One region of the Microbispora sp. NPDC046933 genome, then DNA from elsewhere that is predicted to be linked to it. Evidence: riboswitches for the same ligand, from Rfam matches in the RefSeq annotation. Region 1 holds a riboswitch; each other region holds the start of a gene.
What was found. A riboswitch is a leader RNA that binds a small molecule or an ion and turns the genes downstream of it on or off. The one in region 1 is predicted to bind cyclic di-AMP.
Positions count from the first base shown of each region.

Region 2: it holds a riboswitch for cyclic di-AMP, as region 1 does, so the genes downstream of both, ABZ857_RS28685 (CHAP domain-containing protein) here and ABZ857_RS04510 (C40 family peptidase) in region 1, are expected to answer to the same signal.
Region 3: it holds a riboswitch for cyclic di-AMP, as region 1 does, so the genes downstream of both, ABZ857_RS40905 (hypothetical protein) here and ABZ857_RS04510 (C40 family peptidase) in region 1, are expected to answer to the same signal.

Region 1 covers NZ_JBEYWW010000002.1:426,300-434,042, reverse strand. The annotation lists gene ABZ857_RS04530 (FAD-dependent monooxygenase) at 1-577, shown strand, start outside; gene ABZ857_RS04525 (hypothetical protein) at 716-1,624, shown strand; gene ABZ857_RS04520 (hypothetical protein) at 1,695-2,786, shown strand; gene ABZ857_RS04515 (isochorismatase family protein) at 2,722-3,159, opposite strand; cyclic di-AMP (ydaO/yuaA leader) riboswitch at 3,769-3,926, shown strand; gene ABZ857_RS04510 (C40 family peptidase) at 4,057-4,563, shown strand; gene ABZ857_RS04505 (YafY family protein) at 4,700-5,716, opposite strand; gene ABZ857_RS04500 (VOC family protein) at 5,811-6,209, shown strand; partial or broken gene ABZ857_RS04495 (XRE family transcriptional regulator) at 6,313-6,585, shown strand; gene ABZ857_RS04490 (phosphotransferase) at 6,598-7,518, opposite strand.
Region 2 covers NZ_JBEYWW010000024.1:32,649-40,391, forward strand. The annotation lists gene larC (nickel pincer cofactor biosynthesis protein LarC) at 1-432, shown strand, start outside; gene ABZ857_RS28680 (amidohydrolase family protein) at 429-1,277, shown strand; cyclic di-AMP (ydaO/yuaA leader) riboswitch at 1,500-1,642, shown strand; gene ABZ857_RS28685 (CHAP domain-containing protein) at 1,949-2,611, shown strand; gene ABZ857_RS28690 (IclR family transcriptional regulator C-terminal domain-containing protein) at 2,893-3,693, shown strand; gene ABZ857_RS28695 (zinc-binding dehydrogenase) at 3,730-4,692, opposite strand; gene ABZ857_RS28700 (hypothetical protein) at 4,804-5,163, opposite strand; gene ABZ857_RS28705 (extradiol ring-cleavage dioxygenase) at 5,160-6,023, opposite strand; gene ABZ857_RS28710 (citryl-CoA lyase) at 6,016-6,846, opposite strand; gene ABZ857_RS28715 (CoA transferase) at 6,839-7,743, opposite strand, start outside.
Region 3 covers NZ_JBEYWW010000053.1:22,868-30,610, reverse strand. The annotation lists gene ABZ857_RS40915 (DeoR/GlpR family DNA-binding transcription regulator) at 1-498, shown strand, start outside; gene galT (galactose-1-phosphate uridylyltransferase) at 582-1,640, shown strand; cyclic di-AMP (ydaO/yuaA leader) riboswitch at 1,711-1,849, shown strand; gene ABZ857_RS40905 (hypothetical protein) at 1,866-2,792, shown strand; gene ABZ857_RS40900 (DinB family protein) at 2,862-3,371, shown strand; gene ABZ857_RS40895 (site-2 protease family protein) at 3,409-4,713, opposite strand; gene ABZ857_RS40890 (response regulator transcription factor) at 4,904-5,509, shown strand; gene ABZ857_RS40885 (PP2C family protein-serine/threonine phosphatase) at 5,511-6,623, opposite strand; gene ABZ857_RS40880 (GNAT family N-acetyltransferase) at 6,741-7,743, shown strand, end outside.

The sequences.
Region 1 (7,743 bases):
CGGCGACGACGCCAAGGCGATGTTCCTCTTCTCCTCACCGCCGTCGGCCGGCGACCGGCGGGACGTCGCCGGGCAGAAGAAGCTGCTCGCCGACGTCTTCTCCGGCCAGGGCTGGGAGGTCCCGCGCCTGCTCGACGCCATGGAGGACGCGCCGGACTTCTACCTGGACTCGATCAGCCAGGTGCGCATGGACCGCTGGTCGTCGGGCCGGGTGGCACTCGTGGGCGACGCCGCCTACGCGGCCTCGCCCGCGTCCGGCCAGGGCACCAGCCTGGCCCTGGCCGGCGCCTACGTTCTCGCGGGCTGCCTCGCCGAGGCGGCGGGAGACCACGCCGCCGGGTTCGCCGCGTACGAGCGCGAGATGCGGCACTTCGCCGAGGAGAACCAGAAGCTCGCCGCGAACAACCTCAAGGGCATGGTGCTGAAGTCCGCGGCGCAGATCCGGTTCCAGATGCTGATGCTGCGGCTGATGCCGCATCTGCCGGGAAGGAACCGCATGATCGAGCGCGTCACCGAGCCGATCCGCAGGGCCGCGACCGCGATCACGATCAGGGATTACCGCACGCCGGCTTCGTAGCCGTGCACACCGTCATTCGTACGGCCGTCGCGACGGCCGGGCCCGCCACGCCGCGAACCGCTCACGCAACGGCCCCGCGGGGGTACGCCTCTCGTCGGAACCCGCAACATTTCACGGTTCTCCGGCATCTCACACGGCATGAGATTGCGTACGGTTCTCGCGACCCTTCTCCTGACCGCCGTACCGCTGAGCGGGCAGCCCGCGGCGGCTGCCACCGCACCGGTCACGATCGCGTACGCCCAGCGAACCCAGACCTGGGAACTGGTGCTGACCAACGGTGACGTGGTGAAGGTGCCCGAAGCCCTCGCCGTGGCGCCCCGCGACGCGGTCAACGCCGGGACGCGGGCGGCGTTCCTGATCAGCGGGGACGGCCGGCACTTCTTCTACTTCCGCAAGTCGGACGGGCTGTTCGTCGAGCGGACTCTGCACGGCAAGGAAAGAGCGATCCGGAACATCACGGCGTACACGATCGGCGAGGAGTGGCCGTCGGTGTCGTACGACGGCAGTTACGTGGTGACCGGGACCTCGGCGCCGGGGCTGGGAGTCCTGGTGGACCTGCGGAAAGGCAAGACGTTTCCGCCGCCAGGAGGGACGGACGCGTGGGGGCTCGCGGGATTCAGCCCGGACAGCAAGCGGCTGCTGCTGGAAGGGGAGCGGGTGACGGTGTTCGACCGGGGGCTGCGCGCCCGGTTGCGGCTGAAGACGCGGCTGTCGCCGATGGCGCTGGCGAACGACTACGTGACGGCGGCGGCGCCTGTCGGTTCGTGGCCCAAGTATCGGAAGATACGCCTGCTCGACCTGCGTACCGGCCGGGTGAGAGGCACCGTGACCGTGCGATTGCCCCGAGGGCAGCACATGGACGATCTCGACTTCGACGAGGCGGGACGCCTGATCGTCCGGTCGAAGACCAGGACAGGGGTGGCCGTCTACCGGATCTCGAAGACGACCGGCAAGGCGACACCGCTACGGACGATGACCAGGCCCGACGTGAAGGTCTGGGTGCTCCCCGGGGACGACGAATACGAGCCGTGGACGGAGAAGAAGTGAGTCCCGCCCTCACCCGCGTGAACGTATGACCTCTCCCGGACGTCGTACTCGTGAACGGGAGGGGAGCATCGTGCGTACCGTATTCGTCTCGGCCATGACGGCGCTCGGGCTGGCGTGCCTGCCGGCCACGGCGGCCTCGGGCGTGACCCACCAGGGCCGCCAGGCCGGGGAGGCCGCATCGGCGTGGCGGCTGACCAGGGTGAACACGCTGCCCGGGGACGACGTCCTCAACGACGTCACCGTCCTGGGCGACGGGTCGGTGTGGGCGGCCGGTCACCGGGTGGTGAACGGCAGGCAGCGGGGCCTGGTCCAGTGGTTCGACGGCGGATCGTGGAAGGTCGTCCCCGGCAGCCCGCCGTACGAGCTGAAGGCCGTCGCGGCCACCTCGAACAGGAACGTGTGGGTCTTCGGCCCGGGGAAGGCCGCTCGGTGGAACGGCCGCGGGTGGACCACCGTCTCGCTCGGCAGCGGCTTCTCCGCGACCGACGCCGACGGAACGGGCGCGAGGGACGTCTGGGCGGTCGCCGAGTCCACGGCCTCGGCCAGACACTGGAACGGGTCCTCGTGGACGAGCGTCCCGCTGCCGGCCCGCGCCGCCGCCGTCGACGCGTACAGGGCCGGTGACGTCTGGGCGGCGGGGACCAAGGGCGATCGTCCCGCGATCATGCGGTGGAACGGGAAGTCCTGGGCGCTGGCGCCCACACCCACGATCAAGCTTCCCGCCCCTGACGCCGCCGCTGTCCTCCACGACATCGCCGTCGTGGGCCCGGGCAACGTGTGGGCCGTCGGCGGCGTCACCTGGGAAGGCGCCGACGACGAGGGCGACGACGTGACCTACAGCCGCACCCTGGTCATGCGCTGGAACGGCAGCTCATGGACCACCTCGATCGGTGCCGCCAACGCGCAGCCGTACACGGAGGTGGAGCCCGACGGCGAGGGCGGCGTGTGGGTCGTGCAGAGCGACTGGAACTCGACCCTGTGGCACGTCACGGGTTCGGCGTGGCGGAGTGCCCCAATCCCCCGGAAGCCCGGCACCGACGCCGCCCTGTTCTCGATCGCGCACAGGCCCGGGACGGCGACACTGTGGGGTGCGGGGTTCACCGTGCCGCAGGGCGACCCCGACGACCCTTCGGCCAACGGCACCTTCTGGCGTACGCGGTGACAGGCCGACCTCGGGAACCGGTGGGGCGTTGTCGTCGTCGTACCGGCTGAGGCGTGGCCGGAGGCGGAGAGGTGAGCATGCGGCGGAGCGAGTCCCTCACTCCGCCCATGTCGGCGGCGAAACCCGCCACGGAGGTCACCACGCCGCCTGCGGCCTCGATCTGCCGCAGGGCGGCGTCCTCGGTGCGGGCGGCGATGCCCCCGCAGGCGTCCACCAGGACCTGCACGTCGAGGCCATGCGCGAGCGCATCGAGGGCGGTGCGCAGCACCACGACCTCCGTGGTGACCCCGCGGATCACCAGGGTGGGGCGGCCCGCCGACAGGACGGTCTCACGCCAGGCGGCGTCGTCCCAGCAGGACGGTCCGGTACGCACGTACGGCGCGCGATCCCGGGGACCGGCGCAGGCAGACACTGGCACTCACCACGGAGGGCCGGGAACTGCTGGCCGCGTGCACCGCGGCGGCGGCCGAACTCGACACGGAACTGACCGACGGCCTCAGCCCCCGACGAGACACGGGCGCTCCGAAGCGCTCTGGGCACGCTGGCCCGTCGCAACGGCCTGCCCGCCGACCAGGGCGCACCCGTGACGGCCAAAGCCCCCTCACCGCCCAGCGCGTACGACGTGCCGTCGCACATCTGACGCACGGCCACCGAAGCCCGAAGACGCCGGCCGCGCACCTCACGCCCCCGCGAGCCGTTCGCTGACCATGTGCGCCCGCCGTGGCGGCCCCGGAACCGCTCAACGAGTGTGACGAGCGCCACATTTGTTTATCCAATGATTGCCCTGACCTGCGGTTTTACGATTTTGATCCTTTTTATGTGATCCTTACCGTTTTGCACCCTTTGCGACAATATGGGGCTACTTGGTAGTTTCCTTGCCCTACGACGGGGTCCACGTGACGCCGCCGTTACGAACCCGGCCCGGCCGTGTTCGAAACGAACATCCACTGTCACCGTCGCCATGTCCTCTCCGCCCCCCTGGGCGCCGGTGATGCCGAATCCGTGCAGCAAGGAGGCCCGGAGCCGGGGAACCAGTCGACCTTCGACGAAGGTCTGGGGTGAATCGGCGCGCCAGCGCCGTAGGGCGACTTCCCCGCCCGAATCCGTCAGCTAACCCGGTAGGCGCAAGCGGAAGACCCTAGGGAGAGATCCCCTGTCTACCAACTCCACCACTCTGCTCCGCATTGCCTGCGTCACCATCGGTAGCGTCGCGCTCACCGCCTCAGCGGGAGCCCTGAGCGCACTCCCCGCGGCCGCCGCGCCGGGGACGGTGACAGCCCCGCCCCCGGCCCCCGGGGTCGTTTCACCCGAGCCCCCCACGCCACCCGTCACCGGGGTCGCGACCGGCGAGGCCCCCGCGTCCTCCGCGGCGGAGGATTCCGCGACCAAGAAGCTCACCAAATCCGCTCTCCAGCAGGAGAAGGCCGAGCATGCCATCAGGGTGGCGAAGAAGCACCTCGGCGATCCGTACGTATGGGGCGCCACAGGCCCCCGGGCGTTCGACTGTTCGGGGCTGGTCCAGTTCGCCTGGCGCAAGGCCGGCGTCAAGCTCCCGCGTACGACGTGGTCGATGCTCGACGCCGTCAAGAAGAAGGTCTCCCTGGCACATCTCAAGCCCGGCGACCTCATCTTCACCAACGGCGGCGGCCACGTGGGCATGTACATAGGGCACAAGAAGGTGATCAGCGCCCCTCACAGCGGCGCGGTGGTCAGCGTCGACAAGATCAACGGTTACTGGAGGAGCGGCTTCCTCACCGCCGTACGTCCCGGAGTCTGACCCCGAGCCGCCGTGGAGACCTCCTCGGCGGAGATGTCCCGACGCGGCCGCCACCTGCCGGGACATCTCCGCCGACGCGCGACTCACGCCGAGTCCGCAGTAGCCGTTCGGCGCCTTGACACCATAGTGCTCCGCCTCAGGCGACACCTGTGCCTGGCGCCGGCGGGACCTTGCGGGCGGAGGCCGCCAGCCGGTCCGCGAGCGCGACGACAAGGCCGCGGAGCTCGTCCGGCCGCTCGATGACGAACGGCCGGTCGAGCGACGCGAGCACCGGAGGCAACCAGTCGAGCCGCTCCGCTCGCAACTCGACGCGGAGCCAGCCCTCGGTCTCCGGATCCGCGCCTCCCGCGGACGGGGACTCCTCCACAGTCGCGACGCCGGCGGGAAGCCGGGCGCGGATCTGCTCGACCGTCCCCTGGATCCGCAGGACCACTTCATGCCGATACCGAGCCTTGGCGAACCCTGACAAGACGTGCTGCGCCGGATCGAGCCCGGCGGGCGGCTCGAACGAACCGGGCAGGGTCCTCGCATCCGCGATGCGATCCAGCCGGAAGGTCCGGTCCTCGCCGATCCCGGGATCCGCACCCGTCACGTACCACCGGCCCGCATGGGCGACGAGCCCGTACGGATGCAGCGTGCGTTCGCTGCGCCGGCCGTCGGCGGCGGTGTACCTGATGGAGATCGGCCGGTGGTGGCGCACCGCATCGGCGACGGAGAGCAGGACCGCGGTCTCCGGGGCGGCGAACCCGCCGGGCGAAGCCGTGAAAGCGAGGGATCCGAGCACGGTGTCGAGCCTGCGGGCGAGCCGCTCGGGCAGGACCCGCCGGATCTTGGCCGCCGCCGTCTCACTCGCCGTGCCCGTCGTCGTCGTCAACCCTGACCGGCGACCGGCGACCAGGCCGAGCAGCACGGCGAGCGCTTCGTCCTCGCTCAGCATGAGCGGAGGCATGCGGTATCCGGGGGCGAGCCGATACCCCCCGTAGCGGCCGCGCACCGACTCGACGGGCACGTCGAGGTCGATCAGGTGGTCCACGTACCGCCGCACGGTGCGCTCGTCGACGCCGAGCCGGTCGGCGAGCTCGGCCATCGTCCGAATGCCTCCCGACTGCAGGAGCTCCAACAGCGTGAGCACGCGGTGAGTAGGTCGAGCCACGTCACACAACCTAGTGAAAATACTGGGCGGTTCCTGTCCGGTATCCGTCCTAGTGTGCCCCGTGAGAACGACCCCACAAACCAGGGAGATCACCATGGACTTCGTATCGATCCGCATCATCACGGGCGACGTCGCGCGCCTCGTCGACTTCTACGAGCGGGCCACGGGAGTGCGGGCCAGTTGGTCCAGCGAGGACTTCGCCGAGCTCAGGACCGCCTCCGCCACCCTCGCGATCGGCAGCACCCGCACCGTCCCGCTCTTCGCCCCCGGCGCCGCCCGGCCGGCCGACAACCGCAGCGTGATCATCGAATTCCTCGTCGACGACGTGGACAGGGTGCATCAGAACCTGGTCGGCTTCGTCGAGGAGTTCGTCAAAGAGCCCACCACGATGCCCTGGGGCAACCGGTCGCTCCTGTTCCGCGACCCCGACGGCAACCTCGTCAACTTCTTCACCCCTGTCAGCCCGGCCGCCATCGAGAAGTTCGCCCGCTGACGTGCTCCGCCGGCCGCAAGGTCCGCCGAACACCCCGTGATCTGCTCGCGGGGGTGCCCGCAGTCCGCGAACCTGTACAAGCCGATACGGCCTCCATCGGGGCTGGGAAGCCATGGCGTTGGACTACATCGGCATACTGCGTGCCGCCGTCTCCACCGATCCCGATCACCCACGGGCGGTCGCGGTCGTGAGTGAACTGAGAATCAGCAGCCCGGAGTTCCATCGCCTGTGGGCACGGCACGACGTCAGGGAAGTCGTCCACGGTACAAAGACCATCCGGCACCCGCGCGTCGGTGACATCGCCGTTGAATGGGACGCCTATCCGCTGCAGCCCCCACCCGGACCGCTGTTGATCGTTCTCACCCCCAAGGCCGGGCATGAGGAGCGGCTACGCCGGAGGGGCCGTAGCGATGAGGCGTCGCAGTGCCGCCTGGGCGGGTGGGCCCCACGTGGCCTTGCCACCTGGGCGGCCGCGGACGCCGGCTTCACCGATGAGGATGCCGCTGAGGGCGCGTCCCACCGCCCATCCGCGGGCACGGCGCAGGGTCGCGGCGTCCGGGGCCGGCTGGTAGGCGGCATTGAAGCGGTCGGCGGCGCCGTCCGGCAGCAGAATCCAGGCGGCGGCGAGGTCACAGGCCGGGTCGCCGGCGCAGAGGTCGCCGAAGTCGATCACGCCGCAGATGGTGCCGTCCGCGGTGAGGACGTTGGCCGGATGCAGGTCGCCGTGGAGCCACAGCGCGGGGCCTGCCCAGTCGGGCGCGGCGGCGGCGTCGTCCCAGACCGCGCGGACGGCATCCGGGTCGGGAATCAGCCCCATCTCGGTGGCCGAGGCGAGCTGCTTGGCGAACCCCTCGGAGTAGCCGGTCAGCGGCCCTCCGCGGTCCCGGCCCGTGGGCGCCTGGTCGGGGGCGGGTTGGTGCAGAGCCGTCAGGAAGGCGGCCAGGGCGTCGGCCGCCTCCGCGGCGCGCGTGACAGGGGCGCGGTCGGCAGGCGCGCCCGGCACCCAGGTGGTGACGATCCAGGGTCGTGGAAACAGAGCGGAGGGCTCGCCGAGACGCTGCGGGACGGGAACCGGCAGCGGAAGGCGCGGGGCGAGGACGGGCAGCCAGGTGTGCTCTTTGCGCAGCAGCGCGTCCGCAGACTGCGTCGCCCAGGGCAACCGGACGGCGAGGTCGTCACCGAGCCGCCATAGCTGGTTGTCCCAGCCACGCGCGCCGAGCCGCAAAGGGCGGTCTGCCAGGTCGGGGTGCTGGTCGCGCAGCAGATCCCGCACCAACTCCGCGCTGATCTCGGTCTCGGTGTGAGTCATGCGAGGCAACAGTAGCCGGATGGTGAGCGGCCCGCCCGTTTTCCAGGCCGCCGTCGCGGCTGGTCGCTCCATCCTCACGATCATCCGGCACCTGCCGTCCGGCCCGACCCCCGTTTCATCGACCTCGGCGCCGACTTCTACGACAACCGAGCCGGGCCGCTGTCTGTAAAAGAAGCGCCGGCTCTCCACCGCCTGACCGCTTTGCCACCGTATGTCTGCGCGCAG
Region 2 (7,743 bases), on a different contig from region 1:
TCGGCTCCGGACCTGCCGGCCGGGACCGTCCGGCAGGTCGTGCTCTCGACCAACCTCGACGACGTGACCGGGGAGGTCCTCGCGTACGTCATCGAGCGCGCCCTCGAGGCCGGCGCGGCCGACGCCTGGGTGACTCCGGCCGTGATGAAGAAGGGCCGGCCCGCGCACGTCCTGCACGTGCTGGCGGATCCCTCGCTGGCCGGCGCCCTGAGCGACCTGGTCCTCGCCGAGACCGGCAGCCTGGGCCTGCGCCGCGTCGTGGTGGAGAAGACCGCGCTGCCCAGGCACGTCGAGACCGTCGAACTGCACGGGCAGGCCGTGCGGATCAAGCATGGGCCGTGGGGCGCCAAACCCGAGCACGACGACCTGGTCAGGCTGGCCGCCGCGACCGGGAAACCCCTACGGCACCTCGCGCGAGAGGCTCTCCGATGACGCGTATCGATGCCCATCACCACATCTGGGACCTGTCCCGGCGACCCCAGACCTGGCTGGACCCGCCGGAGATGTCGCCTGTCCGCCGTGACTTCACGCTCTCCGACTACGCGGACGCGGCGGCCGGGGCCGGGATCGGCACGTCGGTGCTCGTCCAGGTGCTGCCCGACGCGGAGGAGACCAGGGAGTTCCTCTCGACGGCGGCTCGGTCCGACGTCGTCGCCGCCGTGGTGGGCTGGGCGGACCTGACCCGGCCCGATCTCGCCGCCGAACTCGCCGCGCTGGCCGCCTCGCCCGGCGGCGACCTGCTGCGCGGCATCCGGCATCTCGTCCAGGGCGAGCCCGACCCGCGCTGGCTGGCCCGCAACGACGTACGGCGCGGACTGCGCCAGGTGGCGGCGGCCGGGCTGAGCTACGACCTGCTCGTCCTGCCCCACCAGCTGCCCGCCGCGATCGAGACCGTACGCGCGCTTCCCGAGCTGAGCTTCGTGCTGGACCATGTCGCCAAGCCGCCGATCGCCCGCGGAGGGATGGACCCCTGGGCCGGGCTGATCCGCGAGCTCGCCGCCTCGCCCAACGTGACCTGCAAGCTGTCCGGCATGATCACCGAGGCGCGGTGGGACGACTGGGACGCCGCGCGGCTGCGGCCGTACGCCGAGGTGGTGCTCGACGCCTTCGGGCCGGACCGGCTGATGTTCGGCTCCGACTGGCCCGTCTGCCTCCTCGCCGGGTCCCTGCCGGCCTGGGCCGGCGCCGCCGACACGCTCCTCGCCGGCGCGGGACTGTCGCCCGGCGAGCGCGACGCGGTGTTCCGGGGGACGGCGGCGCGGGTGTACCGCCTCTGACGCCGAGGGCGGGGCGCGGGCCAGGGGGTCCGCGCCGCCCGCGCACCCGGGCGGTTGTGTGGCGCATCTCACGGTTGGCGGCCCGCGACCGTGAGGACCTGCGGAAGCACTGGACGGCGGCGGCCAGAATGGTGCCGTTTGCCGCTTTTTGGGCCGTGTCTTACTTGTTATCTACTAAGCTTCCCGTGTATTTCGCCGGTGAGCGGTCCTCAACCCGAGGACGACCGGCGACCGCCGAATCCCGGATGTCTTCGATCCCGGGAACCGGGGACCCACGTCTCTTGGGGTGAATCCGGACCATCCGGTAGGGCTACTCCTGGCCCGAACCCGTCAGCTAACCCGGTAGGCGGCCAAGGAGAGGAGAGCGCGTGGAGTGTCGGCTCCACCTGCCCACCCGGTCCGCGTCACGTCGCCGGACCACATGCCCGCCCTGGAACGTCTCCAGGCTTCCGGGGTGATGGCGCGCCCGTGACGGGCTGCCACATCTCCCGTTTCTGATTCCGCCCCGCCGCGGCCGTGTCCTCGGGCGGTCATGCCGTCATGTCTCCATGCCGTCATGCCTGCCGTGACGCCGGCGGGCCGGTTCGTCATGTCTCGAAGCGCGCCATGAGGAGCCTCCGATTTCCACCGATCCGATAGCTCGACAGCTGCTCGACGCCGTCCGCCCCGAACTGGGCTACCGCGAACGAGCCGGGAAACACACGAAGTTCGGCGAGTGGTACGCCGACAACGTCGCCAAGGACCCCGACTTCAAGACCGCCCCCTGGTGCGACATGTTCGTCTCCTGGGCGGCGGACCGGGCCGGGCTGCGGGACCACGTCGGCGAGTTCGCGCTGACCACGCGGCACGCCAAGTGGTTCGAGAAACATCACGCCTGGAGCGACAGGCCCGAGCCGGGCGCCGTGGTCTTCTTCGCCTGGTCGGGGTCCAAGAAGATCCGCGACATCGACCACGTCGGCGTGGTCGAGAAGGTCGTCGGCGGGAAGGTCCACACGATCGAGGGCAACGTCGACGGAGTGTGGCTGAAGCGGAAGGTACGCGACAAGAGCAAGATCGTCGGGTATGGCCTGCCGCGCAAGGTCAAGGTGGAGCCGAAGGCGCCGGTGTCGGTCCAGCCCGTGGCGGCCGTGCACGCGAGCGTCCAGGGCACGGCGAGGCCGGCCGTCAGGAACATGGCGGCCACGCAGGGCCAGTCCCCCGACGCCGTGTGGTCGCCCGGCGACGCCGTCCTGCCGGCCGGTCTGCTGTTCGCGGTGGTCTCCACCGCCGTGACCGGGCTCCGGGTCAAGGCCGCGGCCGCGACGTCCGGCGGACGGCACCGCAGGCGCGGGTGACCTCCCGCGCTCCCAGGGCGATGGGCCGGTGCGGTGCCGGTGGTCCGCACGGGGCCGCCGTACGGCTTCGCGGCGGCCACACTTTCACCGTCCTGTCATGGCGCCGTTAATGCGGACAGAGGTCCGCTGCGCGGTCACGCTGGGGACGGGTCGCCGCCGAACGCCGCGTTACGGTGATGTGAAGCTGGGCATCCCGGACGACGCGGACCGCCGACAGGCGGACAGCCCGCCGGTGTCAGGGTCTAAAGTTGACTCGGCGAGTTCGAGCGGAAGAGGCGTTCATGGCACGAGGCGACACCGGACCTGACTTCATCGAGGCGCTCGCGCGCGGCCTCGATGTCATCAGGGCGTTCCAGCCGGGACGCCCGGTGATGTCCCTGACCGAGGTGGCGGCGGCGACCGGCCTGGCCCGGCCGACCGCGCGGCGCATCCTGCTCACGCTGCAGGAGCTGGGGTACGCCCGCTCGGCGCAGGGCGGTTTCGCCCTCACCCCGCGGGTGCTCGAACTCGGCGTGTCCTACGTCCGCTCCATGGGCCTGTGGGAGGTGGCCCGGCCGCACCTGGAACGGCTGGTCGCCCAGACGAACGAGTCGTCGTCGATCGCCCAGCTCGACGGGTCCGACATCGTGTACGTCGCCCGCGTGGCCGTGCCGAAGATCGTCGCCCTCTCGGTGCAGATCGGGACGCGGTTCCCCGCGCTCCAGACGTCCCTGGGCAAGGTGCTGCTCGCCGCGCTGCCGCCGGACGAGCTGGAGCGGGTGCTGGCCGAGCCGAGCCGGTCGGGCATCGAGCCGCGGTGGCGGCCCGGGCCGCAGGAACGCGACGCCATGCTGCGCGATGTGCGGGCGAAGGGCTGGGCGCTGACCGACGAGCAGCTCGCCCTCGGGATCCGGTCGGTGGCCGCGCCGCTGCGCGACGGCTCCGGCAACGTCATCGCGGCCGTGAACGTCAACAGCCACGCCGCCGAGACCTCGCTGGAGAAGCTGACCGAGGACCACCTGCCGCTGCTGCTGAAGACCGCCGGCGCGATCAGCGCCGACTGGGCCCTCTACGAGTCGGTGCCGCAGGTCACGGCCTCCTGACCCACCGGCCGCGCCTCGACGAGTGGTGAGCGGGTCTTAGGCGGACCCCGGGACGAGGACGATCCTGCCGGATGCGGTTCCGGCCGCCTGACGCCGCCAGGCGGCTTCGGCCTCCTCCAGCGGGACCGTCTCGTGGGCGACGGCCAGCCGCCCGAGCGCCGCCTGCCCGGCGACGAAGACGATCGAGGCGGCCCGCTGCTCGGGGGTCAGCTCGTTGTTGGTGTATCCCAGCAGCCGCAGCGACCTGCTGCGCAGCGTGGAGGAGTCGATCGGGCAGGTCTCGTCCGCCGAGGAGCCGAGGTTGACCCACCGGCCTCCCGGGCGCAGGGCACGGGCCGCCGCGGCCGCCGCCGGGCCGAAGAGCGGGTCGAGCACCAGGTCGGCGGGCCCGTCGCAGGCCTCGGCGAAGCGGGCGGCCAGCGTGGCGACGTCGCCGGTGTCGAGCGCCACCACGGCGTCCGCGCCCGCTTGGCGGGCGCGTTCCCCGGCGGCGGGGGAGCGGGCGCCCGCGACGACCCTGCGGGCGCCGGCGACGCGCGCGATCTGCACGGCGGCCTGCCCGACGACGCCGCCCGCCCCGAGCACCACCACCTGCTCGCCGGGGGCGAGCTCACCGCGCCACGTCAGCGCCATGTGCGCGGCGACCGCCGAGAGCCCGAGCGCGGCCACCGCGACCGGGTCGGTCCCGGCGGGCAGCTCGACGAGGTCGCGCGCGGGCACGGCCGCCGCCTGCGCCATGCTGCCGTCGCCCGGGGCCATTCCGGCCGACGTCGCGAACCACACCGGCCGCCCGTCCGCGACACCGGCCCCCTGCACCCCCGGCACGTACGGCGTGCGCGGCCTGCCGAAGTAGGACGTGCCGGTCGCGCAGAGCAGGTCGAGCGGCGTGACGGGCGCGGCGGCGACCTCGACCAGCGTCTCGCCGGGCCCGGCGACGGGTACGGGCAGGTCGGCCACCAGCGGCGGCCTGCCGGGTTCCACGATCTGCGCTGCGCGCATGTCCCACCCTCCGCTGAAGTCGTCGTCATCGGCGAGAGCCGCCGGCACGCCCCGCACGACATGCCCGGCGCCTCGCCGCCCCCGCCCGCGCTCGGTGGCGGGCAGGCTCGATCACGTCGCGATGTCGGGGTACGGCATCGTCACGTGGGCCAGCCGCCGGGCGTACTCGGTCTGGAAGCCCATCGGCTCGTGGTCGCGCTCGAACATCGCGATGAACAGCGTGAGCGTGAGGAACGGGTGCGCGCCCAGCTCGAACAGCCTGGGATAGTCATGTCCGGCCAGCGCCTCGCGCTCGGTGTCGTCGAAGCGCAGCCAGGTGGACGCCTCCCCGCCGTGACAGCTCAGCAGCCGGTTGGCGTACTCGGCCTCCCACCACTCCACCGTGCCGCGGGGGTCCTCGCGGTAGCGCTCGACCAGTTCCGGATCGCGGTCGACGGTGAACAGGAACTTGTTCAGCAGGTACTTGCTCACGCCACGCCTCCGTTGGGATACCAGGTGAAGTACGCCTCCATGGTGTGGAACAGGTCGTAGGTGTCGACGTAGTCGGCCTTGGCGCCCTCGCCGGCCACGCCCATCATCAGCATGAAGTCCATGAAGCCGTGGGTGGCGTTGCCGGGCAGGTGGAGGCTGTCGAGGGTGACCTCCGACAGGCAGCCCTCGATGTCGCCCGACGAGATCCACTCGACCGCCTTGCGGTCGAACTCGGGATCGGGGCCGTGCGGGCCGAACTGGCGCGGCCCGCCGAGCTCCAGCGACAGGTGCCCGGTGCCGATCACCGCCACCCTCTTGTCCGCCGGCCACGACTCCACCAGCTCGCGGATCGTACGGCCGAGCTGCACGAACCGCTTCGGCCGCGGCAGCGGCGGGGCGAAGATGTTGGTGTAGATCGGCACGATCGGCAGGTCGTTCTGCGGCCGGAGCGTGATGATCGGGCAGGTGATCGAGTGGTCGATCCGCAGCTCGTTGGAGAAGGCCAGGTCGAAGCCCGCGTCCAGGCCCTCCCGCAGGATGTACGCCGACAGGTCCTCCTGGCCGGTGAAGAACATGCGGGGCAGGCCGAACTCGCGTTCCTCGTTGTACCAGTTCGCGTCGTAGAAGGGCGCCTTGCCGACGAGGAACTGCGGCATGTTGTCGAGCCAGAGCTGGTGGAAGTGGTCGGAGCCGACCATGACCAGCACGTCGGGCCGCGCCTTCGTCAGCGTCTCCCGGAACGCCTCGACCTTGCGCACCCACTCGTCGGCGAACGGCGGGCGGTCCTCGCCGGTGGCGGTGCTGGCGCGGTAGTAGAACGGATGATGGGTGGACGCGATCACCGCGACCAGTTCAGCCATGCGAACCTCCAGTGGCGTCGGGGGTGTAGGGCTCGGGGTCGACGGACCGGTTGTTGAGGTCCACCGACAGGAAGATCTCGTTCGCCACCGGGTGGCGCAGTTCCTCGGCGAGCTGCCCGATCAGGCCGGCCGTACGGGCGAGCAGGGCGAAGCCGCGCAGCAGTTCGAGCGGCAGGCCGAGGTCGGCGAGCGCGGCGCCGCAGACGCCCGCGCCGTTGAGCGGCAGCTTCCTGCCCAGCACCTCGGGATGCACGCGGCCGATCGCGGCGAACAGCGACAGGTGCGGCCCGAACAGGTCCTCCTCGGCGGCGATCTCCAGCAGCCGGGGCGTGCGGGGGTCGCCCTCCTTGTGCACGTGGTGGCCGAGGCCGGGGATGAACCGCCGCGCCTGCCGCTGAGCCCGTACGGTCTCCAGGGCGAGGGCGTCCCAGCCGGCGTCATCGGACGGCAGCGGCCCGTCGTGCGCCGCCAGGACGTCGTGCAGGAACCGGCCGCAGTCCTCGGTCACGCCGAGGAAGCGGGACCCGCCGCCGAGCAGCCCTGCCGCGAGCGCGCCCTGGATCGAGTCGGGCGCGGACAGGTACGTCAGCCGGGTGACGATCGCGGTCGGGGTGAACCCGTGGTCGGCCAGCGCGGCGAGCACGGCCTCGAACACCCGGGTCTCGCCCGGCGTGGGCCGCCGCTGGGCGGCCAGCCAGAAGGCCAGCTCGCCGAACCCGACCTTCCCCATCACGTCCTCGGCGAGGTCGCAGCCGAGCAGGGTGATCGACTTCAGCGACGACGCGCCCAACGCGGTCGGGTACGACGGCCGTTCGTCAGACATCCTGGTTCTCCTCGGGAGTGCTCAGCCATTTGCGGATCTCGTCCCCGTGCTCGTCCAGCTCCGGCGGCGGCAGCCGGTAGGCGGCGGGGGTCGCGGAGAACCGGATCGGGTGGCGGGTGGTCGGGACCGCGCGGTCGCCCTCGCCCACCTCCACGATCGGGTCGAGCCCGAAGCGCTCGGCCATGGCGAACCCGCCGTCGATGGTGTTGATCGGCCCGCACGGCACCCCCGCGGCGACCAGCAGCTCGAACCACTCCAGCGCGCCGCGCGTGGCGAGCCGCCCGACCAGGATGGGCCGCAGCTCCTCCCGCCGCGCCGTACGGTCGGCCATCCGCGCGAAGCGCGGGTCGTCGGCGACCTCCGGGATGCCGAGCACCTCGCACAGCTTGCGGAACTGGCCGTCGTTGCCGGCCGCCACGATGAGGTCGTTGTCGGCGGTGGGCAGCGGCTCGTAGGGGAACACGCTCGGGTGGGCGTTGCCCATGCGGTAGGGGACGACGCCGCCTGCGACGTACGCGGAGCTGTGGTTGACCAGGCCGGTCAGCGCCGAGGACAGCAGGTTGACCTCCACGTGCTGGCCCCGCCCGGTCGCGTCCCGGTGGCGCAGGGCGGCGAGGACGCCGATGGCGGCGTGGTTGCCCGCCATCACGTCGAAGACCGAGATTCCCGCGCGGTACGGCGGCCCGCCGGGGTCGCCGGTGAGGCTCATCAGCCCCGACATGGCCTGCACCATGAGGTCGTAGCCGGGCACGTCGCGGCCCGCGCCGGAGCCGAACCCGCTGATCGAGGCGTAGACCACGCCGGGATTGGCCGCGCTCACCGAGGCGTAGTCGAGGCCGTACTTGGCGAGCCCGCCCGGCTTGAAGTTCTCCACCAGCACGTCGGCGCGGCGGGCCA
Region 3 (7,743 bases), on a different contig from region 1:
ACCACGACCTGGACACTGGCCCACCACCTGGTGGACGTGCCCGAGCTGACCGTGATCACCAACTCCGTCCAGGTGGCCGACGTCTTCCACCGGGCGGGACGGCCCGACCAGACCGTGGTACTGGTGGGAGGCGTGCGCACGCCCTCCGACGCGCTGGTCGGCCCGGTGGCCGTGGCGGCCGTCCGCTCCCTGAACGTCGACACGCTCATGCTCGGCGTGCACGGCATGAGCGTCCGGGCCGGTTACACCACCCCCAACCTGCTGGAGGCGGAGACCGACCGCGCCCTCATCGCGGCCGCACAGCAGCTCGTGGTCCTGGCCGACCACACCAAGTGGGGGACGATCGGCATCAGCACGATCGCCACCCTCGGCGAAGCCGACATGGTCGTGAGCGACGTCGGCCTGCCGGAGGAGGCGCGCGCCGCGCTGTCGGAGCACGCGGGCGAGCTCCTCCTCGCCGATCCGTCCGGGGAGACCGAGCTGGAGAACGCACTGTGACCCCGGACCTCTGGAAGCCCGCTGTGACCCGGGACACCGCACCGTGAAGCTGGAGACCGCTCTGTGAAGCTGGAGACCGCTCTGTGAAGCGCACCATCACCCATCTCGCCGACGGCCGCGAGCTGATCTACTTCGACCGGCGCGACGACGCCGACCACAGCGCCGCCGACCCCAGGGACCTGCCGCCGCGCCCGCTCGCCTCCGAGCTGCGCTACGACCCCCTGACGGACGAGTGGGTGGCCGTCGCCCGGCACCGCCAGACGCGCACCCACCTGCCGTCCGCCGAGGAGTGCCCGCTCTGCCCGGCCCATCCCGGCTCGGAGATCCCCTCGCCGTACGAGGTGGCGGTGTTCGAGAACCGGTTCCCGTCGTTCAGCTTCAACACGGGCGCGTACGAGCAGGTGGGCGGGCTGAGCGAGGTGCGGCCGGGGATCGGGCGCTGTGAGGTCGTCTGCTTCACCTCCGACCACGACGCGTCGTTCAGCTCGCTGAGCGACGCGCAGGCCGAGCTGGTCGTCGAGGCGTGGGCCGACCGCACGGCCGAGCTGTCCTCCCTGCCCGGCGTGGAGCAGGTCTTCTGCTTCGAGAACCGCGGCGCCGAGATCGGTATCACGCTGCCGCACCCGCACGGGCAGATCTACGCCTATCCGTACGTCACGCCGCGTACCCGCCAGATGCTGGACGCCGCCTCCCGCCACCGGGGCGGCAACCTGTTCGCGGACGTCCTGGCCGCCGAGCGGAGGGGGCCGCGGGTGGTGGCCGCCAACGAGTACTGGACGGCCTTCGTCCCGGCCGCCGCGCGGTACCCGTTCGAGGTGCACGTCTACCCGCACCGCCGGGTGCCCGACATCCCCGCGCTGTCGCCCGAGGAACGGGCCGCCTTCGCGCCGCTCTACATCGAGGTGCTGCGCCGCCTGGACGGGCTGTTCGGCGTCGTCATGCCCTATGTCGCGGCCTGGCACCAGGCCCCGGTCACCTACCGGCGCGACCTCGCCTATCTCCACCTGCAGCTCTTCACGATCCGGCGGGCGCCGAACAAGCTGAAGTATCTCGCCGGATCGGAGTCGGCCATGGGCGCGTTCGTCAACGACGTGCTCCCGGAGGAGGCCGCCCGAATGCTCCGCGAGGTGGTAACGGCTTGATCTCCGAATGGTTGCGACTTGGGTGGCAGCCATCGTTTCTTTACCACTAGTATCCCTGACACCGGCGGTCACAGCCGGTACGCCTAATCCCGGGCACCCTGCCCGGGAGCCGGGGACCCAACCACGCACCTGGGGTCAAGGCAGTCGCCTGCCCGGGCTCCTCCAGCCCGAACCCGTCAGCTAACCCGGTCGGCAGATGGAGAGGAGTGGGCTCTGCCCCGCGCGTTGCCCCTGGCTGTCGGCGTGCTCGCCTCCGCCGTCCTCGTGTTCGGCACGGCCGCCCCGGGCGCCGCCGACCCCAAACCGACGGAGAAGCAGCTCAAGAAGGAGCTGTCGGACCTGCGGAAGAAGGTCGACCGGCTGATCGGCGACTACAACGCCAAACGCGTGGCCCTCGCCAAGGCCCGCGTCGAGGAGAAGGCGGCGCGCGGCCGGCTGGCCAAGGCCGAAACCGACTACGAGGCCGCGAGGGACGCCGTACGGCAGATGGCCGGGCTGCGCTACCAGACCGAGAGCGCGATGGCGCTGCCCGACATGAACACCGCCGCGCTGAACTACCAGCTCAAGGAGGAGCAGGCCGCCAGGCTCGCGCGCTTCGACCAGGTCCGCGCCGAACGGCAGCGGGCCGCGGACGCCGCCAAGACGCTGACCGAACAGCTCAAGGCGCAGGCCGCCGAGGTCGCGGGACAGCGGAAGGACGCCGAGGATCTCATCGACGAGATCAAGGACAGGCTCGACGCGCTGATCCCGACCGCGCCGGGCAAGCGCACGGGCGGGTGGGCGCCGGAGCTACCCGGCGGCGCCGACAACATCACGCCCCGGATGCGGCTCATGCGCACCGAGGTCGAAAAGCACTTCGACCTGCGGTTCCCGGTGGGCTGCTACCGCGCCGAGAACAGCGGCGAGCACCCGCTCGGGCGCGCCTGCGACTTCATGATGAGCTCGGGCGGCGCCATGCCCTCCCCCGAGATGAAGGCGCTCGGCGACAGCCTGGCCGCCTGGGCCATCAAGAACGGGCCGAAGCTGGGCGTGATGTACGTGATCTGGCAGCAGCGCATCTACAACCTCGGCCACCCGGGCTGGCGGACCATGTCCGACCGCGGCGGCATCACCGCCAACCACTACGACCACGTACACATCTCGATGTACTAGGCCCGCAGGCCGCCTGAAGCGACCTCAATTGACGTGACTCCGCGCCGCGGCTCGGGGCAGGATGCCGGAATGACCGACACACGTATCGATCCCCCTGTCGTCGCGGACGAGCGCGCGATGCTGCGCGCCTGGCTGGACTGGCACCGTCAGACCCTCGCGGTGAAGTGCGAGGGCCTCACGGAGGAGCAGCTGCGGCTGCGCTCCGTGCCGCCCTCCAGCATGTCGCTGCTCGGCCTCGTACGGCACATGGCCGACGTGGAGCGGTCCTGGTTCCGGCGGCGGCTGAACGGCGAGGACCTCGGCGGCATCTACTACAGCGACGACGACCCGGACGGCGAGTTCGACAACGTGGACACCGCGTCCGCCGAGGAGGCCTTCGCGACCTGGCGCGCGGAGATCGAGCACGCGCGGGCGGCCGAGGAGGCCTGCGCCGACCTGGACGCGATGACGAAGGCGGACCGCCAGGGAGTCCACTATTCGCTGCGCTGGATCATGTGCCACATGATCGAGGAGTACGCCCGCCACAACGGCCACGCCGATCTGCTGCGCGAGCGCATCGACGGCGTGACCGGCGAGTAGCCCCCCGCCCGGCGGGGCGCAGCCGGACAGACGGAGCTCAGCCGGACAGGCGGACCGGATTGACGAGGTCGGCGTAGATGAGAAGGCCGCCCATCACGACAAGCAGGGCCGCCATGACGTACGTCAGCGGAAGCGCCTTGGCCACGTCCACGTAACCGGGGGCGGGCCGGCGGCGCACCCGCGCGAAGGCCCGCTTGAGGCCCTCCCACAGCCCGCCGGCGATGTGCCCGCCGTCCAGCGGCAGCAGCGGGATCAGGTTGAACATGCCCACCGCGAGGTTCAGCCCGGCCAGCAGGCTGATGAAGATTTCGATCTTGTTCTCGACCGGGATGTCCGAGGCGGCGATCTCGCCACCGATCCGGCCCGCCCCGACGATGCCGATCGGCCCGTTCGGGTCGCGCTTGTCTCCCGAGAACGCGGCGTTCCACACGCCGACCATCTTCTTGGGGATGTTGACCATCGCGACGGCGGTGCGTTCGGTCAGGTCCCACATCTGCCCGACGACGTAGCCGGGGCCCTTCTTCTCGACGACGACGGTCGGGCTCACGCCCAGGAAGCCGGCGTTCTTGTCGACCTTGTCGGGGTCGGTCAGCGAGGGCAGGTCCTGCGCGATCAGGTCGACCCTCACGTCGGCCCGCTTCCCGCTCCGCTCGACGCCCAGCGTCGTCACCCCCGCGCCGTGCTCGCGGATGAGCCGCCGGGCGGTCTCCCAGTCGGTGATCGGCGAGCCGTCGATGGCGACGATGCGGTCGCCGGGGCGCAGGCCGGCCTTGGCGGCGGGCGTCGTGGGATCGCCCGGCCGGCAGTCGCGCGTGTCCGCCTCCGCGGCGGGAATGGCGCACTTGGACACCGAGGACACGACCGGCGTCTGCACGCGGACGCCGAAGCCCATCACCACCACCGCGAACAGCACGAACGCGAGCACGAAGTTCATCGCCGGGCCACCGGTCATGATGATGACCTTCTGCCACCAGGGCTTGCGATAGAAGACCCGGTTCTCGTCGCCCGGCCGGATCTCCTCCGAGGCGACCGCCCGCGCGTTCTCGATGAGGCCCTGCCAGGGACCGGTGGAGACGCTGCGGAGCTTGCCGGGATCGTCGGAGGGGCGTGGCGGCAGCATGCCGATCATGCGGATGTAGCCGCCGAGCGGGATCCACTTCACGCCGTACTCGGTCTCGCCCCGCCTGCGTGACCACATCGTGGGCCCGAAGCCGACCATGTACTGGGTCACGCGGACGCCGAAGAGCTTGGCGGGCACGAGATGCCCGATCTCGTGAAGCGCGATCGAGAGCAGCAGACCCACGAAAACGATCACGAATCCGGCCACGATGAGCCAGCTCATCAGCGCGTACCCCCGAATCGGAGAAGGTGCCCTGGCAGACGAAGCACCTTTCGAGCGTAGCCCACCCGCACGAGAGCGAAGACTTTTCCAGGGCGGGTTCGGCTTGCCCGCCCGTGACCGATTGGGGACACTTCGTTGACAGTACGCAATTGGTCGATCACCCTTTGAGAGACGTCCAGAGGGGAGCATCTTGATCCGGATCCTGGTGGCCGAACACCTTCCGTTGGTACGGCGAGGCCTGGTCGCGTCCCTCGACGGGGAGGACGACCTGCGGGTGGTCGCGGACGTCGGGTCGGGCGAGGACATCGTGCCCGCGGCCCTGGACGTGCGGCCGGACGCCGCCGTCATCGACGCGGACCTGCCCGGGGTGGACGGGCTCAGCGCGGCCGCGCGGCTCGGCGAGAAGGCGCCACGGTGCCGCGTGATGCTGCTGTCGGCGCAGCCGAGCCCGGGTCACGTCAAGCGGGCCTTCGCGGCGGGCGTCCTGGGCTACCTGAGCATCGAGGTGGCCCCCGAGCAACTCGCCGACGGCATCCGGCGGATCACCGCCGGGCGCCGGGTCGTCGACTCCGAGCTGGCGGTCGCCGCGCTGGAGGCCGCCGACTGCCCGCTGACGCCGAGGGAGCACGAGGTGCTGCGGCTCGCCGCGGGGGGCGCGCGCTCGAAGGACATCGCCACCGAGCTGGGCCTGTCCGTCGGCACCGTGCGCAACCATCTGTCGCGCATCCTCGTGAAGACCGGGGCGCGCAACCGCGTCGACGCCGTCAGGATCGCCACGGACTCCGGCTGGCTGTGATCTAGGGGCGCCAGATCAGGACGAGCGCGCAGTCGTCGTTGTGGCCGGAGGACATCGACTGGACGAGCTGCCGCGCCTTGTCGCGGAATCCCGACGGCAGCAGCCGCTCTGCCTCCCCCAGCAAGCGGTCGAGCCCGGCGTCGATGTCCCGGCCGGGCTGCTCGATCAGCCCGTCGGTGAACAGCATGAGCGCGTCGCCCTTGCGCAGCACCCCGCTGTCGGTCTCGCAGGCGAGGTCGGGCACCACGCCGAGCACGACGCCCTTCGCCGTGGAGACCCGCCACGTGCCCGATCCGGAGTCGAACCGGACCACGGGCGGGTGCCCGGCCGAGGTGATGGTGTACTCCCCCGTGGACAGGTCGAGCTCCAGGTGGACGGCGGTGACGAAGCCCTCGTCGCCGAGCTGGCGGTGCAGGTAGGAGTTGCACGCGACGAGGAAGTCGTCCACCGAGCCGAGCAGGCCGCCGAAGGTGCCCGACAGCATGAGCGCGCGGGTTCCCGCGTCCACCCCCTTGCCTGACACGTCGACGACCGCCACCTGGACCCGGTCGCCCTCCCGCATCGAGACGACGAAGTCGCCGCCGAACGACGATCCGCCGGCCTGCTTCAGCACCACCTTGCCGCCCCAGTCCTTGGGCAGCGGCGGCAGCTCGCTCTGCCGCTTGAGCCGGTCGCGCAGCTCCAGCAGCATCGCGTCGCCGCGCAGGCCCTGGACGCCGAGCTTGCCCCGCGTGCGCGCCATCGTCCAGGCCAGCGCGGCGGTGAAGGCCATCGTGATCAGCAGGCCGGGCCCGACGCTGAGCACGCCCCTGATCGGTCCCATGTACGCCAGGGACGCCACGACCACGCACAGCAGGATCGCGAGGCTGCGCAGCCGGAGCTGGAGACCGCCGATCAGCGTGAAGAGGATCAGCAGCGAGGGCGAGAACCAGTACGCCGACACCTCCGCGTCCAGCACGCCGACCACGATGGTGAGCACGATGAGAGCGATGAGGAGGTACTGGTCCTTCGACCAAACTTTCCTGACAAAACGGACCAACGGCACCAGGAGCGGCACGCGCGCGAGGAGCGCGCGCAGCCGAGGAGGGATCAGCGGCGCCGGACGGGAAGTCATGATGGCCTCGACTGTATCCGGACATCCCAGGTGGCGGCACCTGCTTGACCAACGTCTAGATCATCCCGCACGGATATTGGGTCGCCTCGCGTGGCGGCCCCCTTCTACGGTGATCCGATGAGCATCACCGTGCGCCCCATCGAGGAATCCGAGTGGCCGGAGTTCGTCGCCGTCGACGACGAGGCGTTCAACTCCTCCCAAACGCCCGAGATCACCGACGGCTGGCGGGAGATCACGGAGATCGACCGCCTGCTGTCCGCCTTCGACGGCGACCTGAGGGTCGGCTGCGCGGGCGCGCTGTCCTTCCGGATGACGGTCCCCGGCGGGCCGATCCCCGTGGCCGGCGTCACGGCGGTGGGCGTGCTCCCCTCGCACCGCCGCCGCGGCGTGCTGACCGCGCTGATGACGCGCCAGCTGCACGAACTGCACGAGGACGGGCGGGAGGCCGTCGCCGCGCTCTACGCCAGCCAGGCCGGCATCTACGGCCGCTTCGGGTACGGTAGGGCCGCCGACGCCATGTCCTTCCGCATCCCCACCCACGGGTCGGCCTTCGCGCGCTCGGCCCCCAGCGACCCGGGGCTGCGCCTGAGGGTGGTCAGACCCGCGGACGCGCTGGCCGACTTCCGGCGCGTCTACGACGCCGTCCGACCCGGTCGTCCCGGCCTTTACGCGAGGTCCGACGCCTACTGGCGGGTCGAGATCCTGTCGGACACCGAGTTCCACCGGGGCGGGATGGGCCCGCTGCGCTGCGTGGTCGCGGAGGACGGCGAAGGCGCTCGCGGCTACGCGCTGTTCCGGGTGAGGTCCGGCTCGACCGAGCACGACGTGCCGGACGGGGAGGTGCGGCTCCTGGAGTTGTTCGCCTCCGACCCCGCGGCGTACGCGCTGGTCTGGCGCAGCGTCCTCGACCGGGACCTGTGCTCGCGGGTCGTGGCCGAGAGGCGACCGGTGGACGACCCGATCATGCATCTGCTGGCCGAGTCCCGTCACCTCAACGCGGTGTGGTACGACGACCTGTGGGTCCGCCTGGTGGACGTGGACCGGGCCCTGGTCTCCCGCGCGTACGCGGCGCCCGCCGACGTGGTCGTCGAGGTGGAGGACGAGGTCTGCCCGTGGAACG